2 linked regions of the Myxococcus guangdongensis genome follow. Each later gene encodes a partner of the first gene's protein in a complex. Links are inferred from orthologs where the notes say so. Each region holds a gene or a part of one and is shown on either strand. Other genes may lie near its edges.

What was found. Proteins that work in one complex are often made in the same cells at the same time.
Region 2: the proteins of tsaE (region 1) and tsaD are in contact, whole or in part, in a crystal structure (PDB 6N9A), measured with the Thermotoga maritima proteins. The link is inferred for Myxococcus guangdongensis from one-to-one orthologs. Residues at the interface, in WP_004082108.1 of Thermotoga maritima: Leu37, Gly38, Lys46, Lys57, Val59, Lys60, Ser61, Thr63, Phe64, Thr65, Leu66, Met67, Val69, Pro71, Tyr82, Arg83, Leu84, Asp86, Asp88, Phe89, Asp93, Ile128, Asp130, Glu131, Arg134; in WP_004082750.1 of Thermotoga maritima: Cys10, Asp11, Arg49, His50, Leu82, Gly84, Gly135, Gly136, Glu154, Thr155, Leu156, Asp157, Asp158, Ser159, Glu162, Asp165, Lys166, Arg169, Leu170, Tyr175, Lys213, Thr214, Leu217, Tyr218, Gln221, Arg222, Asn324.

The regions. Positions count from the first base shown.
Region 1 is NZ_JAJVKW010000022.1:75,073-80,212, reverse strand. The notes cover bases 2,160-5,140. They hold tsaE (tRNA (adenosine(37)-N6)-threonylcarbamoyltransferase complex ATPase subunit type 1 TsaE), read right to left. Parts: upstream 3,900-5,140; coding sequence 3,420-3,899; downstream 2,160-3,419. Other genes in these bases: LXT21_RS41275 (NAD(P)H-hydrate dehydratase), read right to left, coding at 3,931-5,140; LXT21_RS41285 (class II glutamine amidotransferase), read left to right, coding at 2,557-3,417; hutI (imidazolonepropionase), read left to right, coding at 2,160-2,468. Outside these bases: hutU (urocanate hydratase), read left to right, coding at 1-443; LXT21_RS41295 (hypothetical protein), read left to right, coding at 458-1,198; more of hutI, read left to right, coding at 1,203-2,159. UniProt on the Escherichia coli protein: Required for the formation of a threonylcarbamoyl group on adenosine at position 37 (t(6)A37) in tRNAs that read codons beginning with adenine.
Region 2 is NZ_JAJVKW010000006.1:66,212-71,134, reverse strand. What follows is about bases 1,065-3,828. They hold tsaD (tRNA (adenosine(37)-N6)-threonylcarbamoyltransferase complex transferase subunit TsaD), read right to left. Parts: upstream 3,063-3,828; coding sequence 2,067-3,062; downstream 1,065-2,066. Other genes in these bases: LXT21_RS19820 (response regulator), read right to left, coding at 3,118-3,828; rsmA (16S rRNA (adenine(1518)-N(6)/adenine(1519)-N(6))-dimethyltransferase RsmA), read right to left, coding at 1,173-2,051; LXT21_RS19835 (hypothetical protein), read left to right, coding at 1,065-1,151. In the rest of the region: LXT21_RS19840 (deoxynucleoside kinase), read right to left, coding at 1-633; more of LXT21_RS19835, read left to right, coding at 873-1,064; more of LXT21_RS19820, read right to left, coding at 3,829-4,923.

The DNA of each region.
Region 1 (5,140 bases):
GCTGGCTGGGCTACGGCGAGCGCGCGAAGGCGGGCCTCGCCTTCAACGAGCTGGTGCGCACCGGCCAGGTGAAGGCGCCCATCGTCATCGGACGAGATCACCTGGACTGCGGCTCGGTGGCGTCGCCCAACCGTGAGACGGAGGCGATGAAGGACGGCACGGACGCGGTGGCGGACTGGCCCATCCTCAACGCGCTGGTGAACGCGGTGAATGGCGCGTCGTGGGTGTCCTTCCACCACGGCGGCGGCGTGGGCATGGGCTACTCGCTGCACGCCGGACAGGTCATCGTCGCGGACGGGACGGCCGAGGCCGCGCGCCGCATCGAGCGCGTGCTCACCAGCGACCCCGGCATGGGCGTGCTGCGCCACGCGGACGCGGGCTACCCCGAGGCCATCGAGGTGGCCAAGGAGCGGGGCGTGAAGATTCCGGGCATCACCGTGTAGCCTTGTGCCTCGCCATGGCCCACCCCGCGCGCCCGAGCCTCTCGCTGTTGCTGGTCCTTGCGCTCGGAGCGCTCGCGGGGTGTGCCCCCTCCGCCGTCGGCCCCATGGTGATGCGCCTGGGGCCCGGCTCCGCCCAGCAGCGCATGCTCCAGGCCGGCATCCGCACCGGCCCCCGGCTCAGCGCGCCCATCGCGGGGACGGTGCCCTCCGTCGGCACCGATGACCGCTTCCGCGGCGACGACGCGAGCTTCTCCACCCAGCAGTGGGGCCTCGCCTTCGACGCCGCGATGACGTGGCCGCTCACCGCGCGGCTGCACCTGCACACGGGCCTGCAGGGCGAGATGTTCCTGCCGCTGCCCGTGCCCGGCTACGGCGTCTACGCGGGCATGTCCTATTACATCGGCTCGGAACGCCTGGGGCTCGCGCCCTCGCTGGCGGTGCGCGGGGCGTCCGACTTCGGCATCTCCTCGAGCAAGGGCGGACCGGGCAGCATGGCGGGCGCGGAGGCGACGTGTGCCCTGAGCTTCTCGCCGGAGCCCGGTGTGTCGGTGGGCCTGGTCCCCTTCGTCGCCGTGCACACGCTGTCGTCGCACGGCATGAGCAACGGCTCGCTGTACTACGGCGGTGTCGTCGCCGCGCGCTTCACGTGGGGATGGCTGGACACCCTGGAGCTGTCGGGTGGCTTCGGTCGCGCGAAGGTTGGAGACAGCACGAGCTGGAACGTTCCCATCGTGGGTGTGCGTGGAGGTCGTTGACATCATGGAAGCGCTCGACTTGCTGGTCCGAAACACGTCCGAGGTCCTCACCCTGGAGGGCACGCACCGCGAGCCCGCGGAGGCCGCCCTCACCTCGCGTCCCCACGCCTGCGTGGGCATCCGCGCCGGTCGCATCGCGTACGTGGGCGCGGAGGCGGAGCTGCCAGCTGGCAGCGTGGGCGCGGGCACCGAGGTGCTCGACGCGAAAGGCGGCTTCGTGGGCCCCGCCTTCGTGGACCCGCACACGCACCTGGTCTTCGCCGGTGAGCGCTCCGCGGAGTTCGACCTGCGCAACCAGGGCGCCACGTACCTGGAGATCGCCAAGGCCGGCGGCGGCATCGTCAGCACCGTGCGCGCCACGCGCGCGGCCAGCGAGGAGGAGCTGGTGCGGCTGGCGCTGCCTCGCGTGCAGCGGCTGCTCGCGCAGGGCGTGACGGTGGCCGAGGTGAAGAGCGGCTACGGGCTCGACGTGGAGACCGAGCTGAAGATGCTGCGCGTGGTGCGCAGGCTCAACACGATGACGCCCGTGGAGCTGGTGCCCACGCTGCTGTGCGCGCACGCCATCCCCGCGGAGTACCGCGAGCGCCGCGAGGACTACGTCCGCCTCTGCATCGACGAAATCCTCCCCGCCGTCGCCAACGAGAGCCTGGCGCGCTTCTGCGACGTCTTCGTCGAGGACAGCGCCTTCACCGTCGACGAGGCCCGCCGCATCCTCACCGCCGGCCGCGAGCTGGGAATGCAGCCGCGCCTCCACGCCGACCAGCTCACCGCCTTCGGCGCCTCCGAGCTCGCCGCCGAACTGGGCGCCGCCACCGCCGACCACCTGGAGCAAGTCACCGACGCGGGCCTGCGCGCGCTCGCCGCCGCCAACGTCACCGCGGTGCTCGTGCCCACCTCCACCCTCTTCCTGCGCATGCGCCCCTACGCGCCGGGACGTCGCATCCGCGACGCGGGCCTCAATGTCGCTTTGGGCACCAACGTCAACCCGGGCTCCGCCATGAGTGAAAACACGGCGTTGGCGCTGGGACTCGCGTGTCTCGAGAACGGACTCTCGGCGGCGGAGGCGTATTGGGCCGCGACCCGTGGCGCCGCGTTGTCATTGGGACTGCAACGACAAGGGCGGTTGGCCGTGGGTGATGCAGGCGACCTGGTTTTGTTCAGCTGTGCGTCTTTCCGTCATCTGCCCTACCATTTAGGAATAGGGCACGCGCGCACGGTGGTGAAAGCCGGGCGTGTCGTCGTCCAGCAGGAGCTGAATTCCTGCGGGTGAAGCGACGTCGACTGGTGACACGTGCGTCGCACGGGAGTGTTGGAGAACTTCCCGTCGGGGCCGGCCGTTATAAGTACCAACTGCAGCCATGTGCCGACTTTTTGGATTCAGATCGTCAGTCCCTTCCGCGGTCCACCCCTCGCTGGTGACGCAGAAGAACTCGCTCCTCATCCAGTCACGCGAGCACAAGGATGGATGGGGAATCGCCGCCTATGGCGCCGAAGCGTCGCCTGTCGTGGCCCACGGTGTGGGCCCCGCGCACAGTGACCCCGACTTCGAGCGTGTCAGCAGCCGTGTGTCCTCACACACGGTGGTGGCGCACATCCGTCTGGCCTCGGTGGGCGCGGTCGAGCTGCGCAACTCCCACCCCTTCCACCACGGCCGCTGGACGTTCGTCCACAACGGGACGTTGAGGGAATTCGCCCGGCATCGCGCCGCGGTGGAGGAGCTCATCTGCCCGACGCTGCGCGTGGGCATCCAGGGCACCACGGACAGCGAGCGGTGCTTCTACCTCTTCCTCACCCGCCTGGCGGCCAGGCATCCCATCGGCCACTCGGTCCCCGTGGAGGGCGTCGCGCGGGCGCTCGCGGAGACGATGGGGCTGGTGGCGGCCATCACGGATGACTCGCAGGCGCAGCAGCGCTCCGCGATGAACTTCCTCGTCACCAACGGCGAGGTGATGGTGGCCTCGCGGCGCAACCGGACGCTCTTCGTGTCCGTGGGCGGCGCGCGGTGCGAGCTGGGCGGCCTCCCCGTCGCGGGCACGCGCCTGGAGCAGCTCATCGTCTCCAGCGAGGCGCTGTGCGGCGGGCCGAACTGGGCGCCCGTGCAGGAGGAGGACGTCATCGGCGTGGACGCCGGGCTCGTCTTCCACCGCTGGCGTGTGCCGGAGCTCGCGGGGGGCGTCATGCCGCCGCCCACGCCCGGCCCCAGCCAGCACGCCGCCTGACGTCAGGGCAGCCAGGTCGTCAGCAGCGTCGAGGCTCGGGCTCCGAAGGCCCGGGCCTCCAGGGTCCGCGAGTCCTGGCCCGCGTGGGCCAACGTGACGCGCAGGTGCTCGCGAGGCGCGGCCTCCGGCACCCGGTCCAACCACTCCACCAGCACCGCTCCCTCGCCGCCCACCAGGTCCATGAAGCCGGTGGCGTAGAGGTCGTCGTAGCCCGTCAGGCGGTACAGGTCCGCGTGGTACAGCGGGATTCGGCCGGAGTACGGGTACACGATGGCGAAGGTGGGGCTGGCCACCTCGGAGCGGGGCACGCGCGCGCCCTCGGCCACGCCGCGCACCAGGTGCGTCTTGCCCGCGCCCAAATCGCCAATCAGCCCCACGAAGTCCCCCGGCTCGAGCAGCTCGCCCAGCCGGACTCCGAGCCGGTGCGTCTCCTCGGGCGAGGCCAGCGTCACGCGCCGCTCCACCGTGTTGGCCTCGCTCATCGCCGCACCTCGCTCGACAACACCGTGTCGCTCATCGCTCCCACCGCAGCCACACCTCGCAGAGCCCCTGCTCGATGAGGTCTCCCGCCACCAGACCCAGCTGCCCGCGTCGCGCGGCGGCCAGGTCCCCGGCGAGGCCATGCGTGTACACCGCCGTCCAGATGGCGTCGGGCAGCGGGAAGGCCTGCGCCAGCAGCGCGCCACACACGCCGGACAACACGTCCCCCGAGCCGCCCGTGGCCATGCCCGGGTTGCCCGTGGTGTTGATGAACACGCGGCCATCCGCGTGCGCGGTGAGCGTGCGGTCGCCCTTGAGCACCACCGTCACGTTGAGCCCGGCCGCGAGTCGACCCACGATGTCCAATCTCTTGGACTGGACCTCCTGGGTCGATTTGGCTGTCAGACGCGCCATCTCGCCCGGGTGCGGCGTGAGGACGACGGGCCCCTTGGCGCGACGGAGCACGGAGAGGTCCTCCGCCACCGCGTTGAGCGCGTCCGCGTCCAGCACCGCGGGGAGCTCCACGCGCGACAGCAGCTCACCGATGAGCCGGCCCGTCTCGGGGCCCCGGGGGATGCCCGGCCCCATCACGAGCGCGTCCTTGCCCTCGGCCGCCGCGAGCAGCGCGTCCAGGTCCCCGAGGCCGAGCGGGCCCGTGCCCTCCAGGGGGATGCCCATGATTTCGGCGGAGTGTGACTGCACGGACTCGAGCGCGTCGCTTCGCGTGGCCACCGTGACGAGCCCCGCCCCCGAGCGCAGCGCCGCCTTCGCGACCAGCGCCGCGGCGCCCGTCTTCCCCCGGCTGCCGGCGACCACGAGCACGTGCCCGTAGGTACCCTTGTGCGTGTCCGCCTTGCGCGCGGGCAGCGTGCGGCGCGCGTCGGACTCCTCCACCACGAAGAGCTCGGCACCGGTGACGTCGCGCGACGACGCGCCCCCCATGCCGATGTCCACGCGGTGCACGCGACCACACAGCGAAGCCCCGGGCTCCAGGACCTGCCCTGGCTTGAGGAAGCCGAAGGCCACCGTCGCGTCCGCTTCCACGCAGGGCGAGAAGGGCTCGCCCGTGTCGCTCTGCAGACCCGACGGCACGTCCGCGGCCACCACCTTCGCGCCCGCGCGGCGCCACCGGTGGATGGCGGAGATGGCCTCCGCGAACGCACCCGCCGGAGCCCGGCTCAGCCCCGTGCCGAACAGCGCGTCCACCACCACGTCGCCCATGGCGGGAGGCTCCACGGCCTCC
Region 2 (4,923 bases), on another replicon or contig:
CGACGCCTTGGGCACGTAGTGCTGCGTCCCCGGCTTCGCCTTGCGGATGGCCGCCAACAGGTCTTCCCGGTCCGCCTCGTTATTCACGAAATCAATGTCCGAGGTGTCCACCACGAGGAGCGGCGTCTCCGTGTAGTGGAAGAAGAAGTTGTTGTACGCGTGGACGAGGCCCTCCAGGTACCCGGAGTCGAACTTGCGCTCGAACTCGCGGCCGCGCTTCTTGATGCGTTGCAGCAGCACGTCGAGGCGGGCCTGGAGGTAGACGACGACGTCGGGCTTGGTGACGCGAGGCCCGAGCGCCTCGAAGACGCGCTCGTAGAGGGCGAGCTCGTGGGCGTCCAGGTTGAGGTGGGCGAAGATGCGGTCCTTGGCGAACAGGTAGTCGCTGACCGTGACGGAGCGGAACAGGTCCTGCTGGAAGAGCTCCTGCTGCTGCCGGAAGCGCGACAGGAGGAAGAAGATCTGCGTCTGGAAGCCGAACTTCTGCCGGTCCGTGTAGAAGCTGGACAGGAAGGGGTTCTCCTCCACGACTTCGAGCACGCGCCGCGCGCTCAGCCGTTCGGAGAGGATGTTGGAGAGGCTCGTCTTGCCGACGCCAATGGGCCCCTCGACCACGATGTACCGGTAGTCCATCCGCCGAGGCCTCCCGACCCGGAAAACGCGCGATGAGACCCCAGTGATTCTCCACCGGGGAGAACAGTCCGCGGGGCCACGCGTGGGGGCGCGGATAACACAACCTGGGCACCGGGGTCCGGCGATTTTTCCATGCCTGGGGCGGCGGCGGGAATCCCAGGGCTCGCTTGACGCTACGGGTGGCCTCCCCCTAGGTTGCCGCGCGATTCCATGGCGTGTGCGCGGGGTGCCCTTCGGTCATGAGTGGGAGGCAGCGGGCGAAGACAGTGGTGCGACTCGAGGAGGCTCGCCCGAGCGCCACGCCCAAGGCCGAGACTCCACCTCCCATGGAGGCGGATCCGCTCTATGGCGTCGTGCTGCTGAAGACGGCGCTGGAGCTCAAGCGCCGCAAGGATGGCTCCGTGGAGGACATCCTCCGCGACGTGCTGACGCGCATGCGCATCCCCGAGGACGAGTTCCGGGCGTTCCTCGAGCAGCAGGGCGGCCTGGGTCAGCTCCTCGGGTTGCGAGGCCGGTAGGGCCCTCGGCGGGCCCCTGCCCTACTCGTCCGCGCCTTCGTCCGAGAGGTCCACCGGCGGCGGCGAGCCACCCGGAGCCACCGGACCCAGCGCGCGCTCGAGGGCGGCGAACTCCTCCGGCGCGAGCGTCTCCGCGCGGCGCTGCGGATCAATGCCCGCCGTCTGCAGCGCGGCGAGGAGCGCGTCGGGCGTGGCCAGCGTCTTGTCGGACTTGAGGGAGTTGAGCAGCGTCTTGCGACGATGGGCGAAGGAGGCCTTCACCACGCGGGTGAAGCGGGCCTCGTCGATGATGGGCGCGCGAGGCGACGCGCGGCGCGTGAGCGACAGCACCGCGGAGTCCACCTTCGGCGGCGGATGGAAGCGCCACGCCTCCAGCGTGAGCACGTTCTCCGCGTCGAAGTGCAGGCCGAGCAGCACGGTGAGCAGGCCGTAGTCGCGCGAGCCGGGCTCGGCGGCCAGGCGCTCCACCACCTCCTTCTGGAGGGTGAAGACGGCGCGAGAGACCTGCGCGCGCTGCGCCAGCACCTGGAAGAGGATGGAGCTGGTGAGGTGGTACGGCAGGTTGCCCGCGACAGCCACGTCGGGCGCGCCGGCCACCTCGGCGAAGTTCACGGTGGCGGCGTTGCCGGCCACCACGCGCACGCCGGGAATCGCCTCCTTCTCCAGCACCGTCACCATGTCCCGGTCGCGCTCCACGGCGGTCACCTTCGCGCCCGTGGCGGCGAGGAAGCGCGTGAGGTGGCCCAGGCCCGGGCCCAGCTCGACGACGGGCTCGCCCTCGCGCAGGTGCAGCGCGTCGGCGATGGTGCTGAGCGCGTCCTCGTCTCCGAGGAAGTTCTGGCCCCAGCTGTACTTGGCGCGCAGGCCGTGGCGCTTGAGGATGTCTCGCGGCGATTCCACCCGGGTGTCCCTCTTCTACATGCGCCAGGCGGGGTCGGCCGCCAGGCGGAAATCACCGCGCAAGCCGCGGCGCCACGCCTCATACCCCGCGACGGCGATCATCGCGCCATTGTCCGTGCACAATCGCACCGGCGGCAGGAACATGCGCAGCCCCCGCTCCTCGGCGCGCTGCTGACACAGGGCCCTGAGGCGCGAGTTGGCGGCCACGCCTCCGCAAAGCACCAGCTGCTTGTGGCCCAGCCGGCGCGCGGCGGCCACCAGCTTCTTGGACAGCACGTCCGCCACCGCCTCCTGGAAGGACGCGCACAGATCCGCGAGCGCCTGTCCTTCCGGCACGCCGTGCTTCTTCGTGTGCTGGAGCACCGCCGTCTTCAGGCCCGAGAAGGAGACGTCGAAGTTGTCGCCCGGCAGCGCGCGCGGGAAGCGGATGGCCTCCGGGTTCCCCTTCTGCGCGAGCTGGTCGATGGGCAGCCCGCCCGGGTACGGCAGCCCGAGGATGCGGGCCGTCTTGTCGTAGGCCTCGCCCGCGGCGTCGTCGCGCGTGCTGCCCACCAGCCGGTAGTGCCCGAAGTCCTTCACCTCGTAGAGACTGGTGTGCCCCCCGGAGACGACGAGCCCGAGGAACGGCGGCTCCGGCGCGTCCTCCAGGAGCCGGATGGCCAGCAGGTGGCCCTCGAGGTGGTTGGCGCCGACGAAGGGCTTGCCGGTGGCGAGGCTCAGCCCCTTGGCCACCTGGAGCCCCACCAACAACGCGCCGATGAGCCCCGGGCCGGACGTGACGGCGATGAGGTCCACGTCGTCGAGCGTCTTCTGGGCGCGCGTGAGCGCCTCGTGCACCACCGGCATCACCTGGACGATGTGGTTGCGCGAGGCGAGCTCCGGCACCACGCCGCCCCAGCGACGGTGGATGTCCACCTGGGTGGAGACGACGTCCGAGAGCACGCGCCGGCCGTCCTCCACGAGGGCGGCGGCGGTCTCATCACAGGAGGTTTCCAGGCCGAGGACGAGCAAGGCGACTCACTTCACTTCCAGCAGGGCGGGAGCGACCAGGAGGTCCGCCGCCCGCTCAGTTGCCGAGCGACTTGAGCATGGCGCGGACCTCGTTGGCGGAGGCCCCCGACGGTTCCAGCTTCAAATACTGGTTGTAGGCCCGTCCCGCCTCGGAATTCTTGCCGATGGACTGGTACGCCATGCCGAGCGACAGCCAGGCCCGGGCGTTCTTCTCGTCGTCCCGGACCACGTCCGCCAGCAGCTTGGTGGCCTCGCGGAAGGCGGACTCGGACTCGAAGCCGTTGACCAGGGCGATGCCCAGCCCGGCCTTCGCCTCGGTGGAGTCGGGCTTGAGGCCCATCGCCTTGCGGTAGCTCGCGGCCGCGGACTTGAAGCGGTTGCCCACCGTGGCGCTCTTCGCCGCCTTGATGAGGTTCGCGTACTCGACCTCCGGGTCGACGGCCGCCTGGGCGACGGGGGTGCCCGAGTCCGCGCCGGATGGAGGCGCCTCGACCACGGCGGTGCCTGAGTCCACCGGAGCTGGCGGCGTCTCGACGACGGCGCTCCCCGCGTCGGGCGTCACCGGCGCGCCCGCATCGACCGGGGCCTGGACCCCCGCGGTGGCGCCCGAATCGGGCGCGGCCACCGGAGGCACCGGGGCGACGACGTCGGGAGGCTTCTGGGGCTCGGGCGTCTGGACCGTCTCGACCTTCGGCGGCGTCTCCGCGGGAGGCTTGTTCCCACCACCGAAGGCGACCACCGCCACCACGGCGCCGATGAGCAGCAGCGCGCCCCCCACGTAGAGGCCCGTGCGACGCGGACGCACGGCCGCCGCGTCCTCCGCGTGGGACACGGGCGGCGTCGGCGTGCTCGCCGGCGGCGGCGTGGCGGGCTTCGGCGTCTGCGCAATCACCGGAGGCGCCACGGGCGTGGGCGCCACGATGGGCTGCGGCGTCGCGGGGGTGATGAGCGTGGGCGGCGGCGCGGCCGGCGTCAGCGGCTCCTCGGGAATCGCCGGGGCCGCGGAGGGACGCTCGGGAGCGCCATGCCCCGGATAGGGAGGCAGGGCGAGCTGCTGCGGCGGCGGCGCGGCGGGGACCTCTTCCACCTCGGGGATGGTGTCGACATCGACGGCCGGCACGTCACGGCCGCTCACCAACGTCACCTCGGACGACGGAGGCGCGGGCGCGGGCGGCGGCACGGGCGGGAACGGGTTGGGCCCCACCGCCGCGCCGCCGAAGATGGGCGCGCGCGCGGGCGCGGGCGGCTCGGAGACAGGCGCGGACGCGGGCTGCGGCGAGGAGCCACCCTGCCCTGCGAAGCCTCGTGGCCCCGAGGCCCACACGGAGGACGGCCCCCACGTGGTGGGCGCGCTGATGCCCTCGGTGTCCACCCGGTTCCAGTCGAGCAGCAGGCTGCGCCGCGCGTGCTCCGTCGCGCGATGGGCCGGCGGCGGCTCCACGAGGAAGGACGACCCCTCCGCGACGGCGGGGGGCAGCGTGGGCGCTTCACCGTCCGCGTCCGCCGTCTCGTCCACCATGCCCAGCGGGCGCTTGGGGCGCGCGTGGAACACGACGACGTTGGCGGGCACCGCGTGCACGGGGGCGGCGGACTCCGGCTCGGGCTCCTCGGGCGGAGCCGTGACGGGCTCCTCCTCGACACCCGCGGGCGGCGCGAGCACGCTGGGCGGCATCACCCGCGCGGCGGGCTCCGGCGGAGGGGCCACGGGCTCGGCGGCGACGGGCTCCGGCGGCGCGACGGGGGCCACGGGCGCGGGCTCGATGGGCGTGGGCGGCGGGGCCGCGTTGAGCCACTGCTCGATGCCGGGCTTGCTGCTCTGCACCGGCTCCAGCGGCGCGTTGCCCAGCTCCCGGATGAGGCC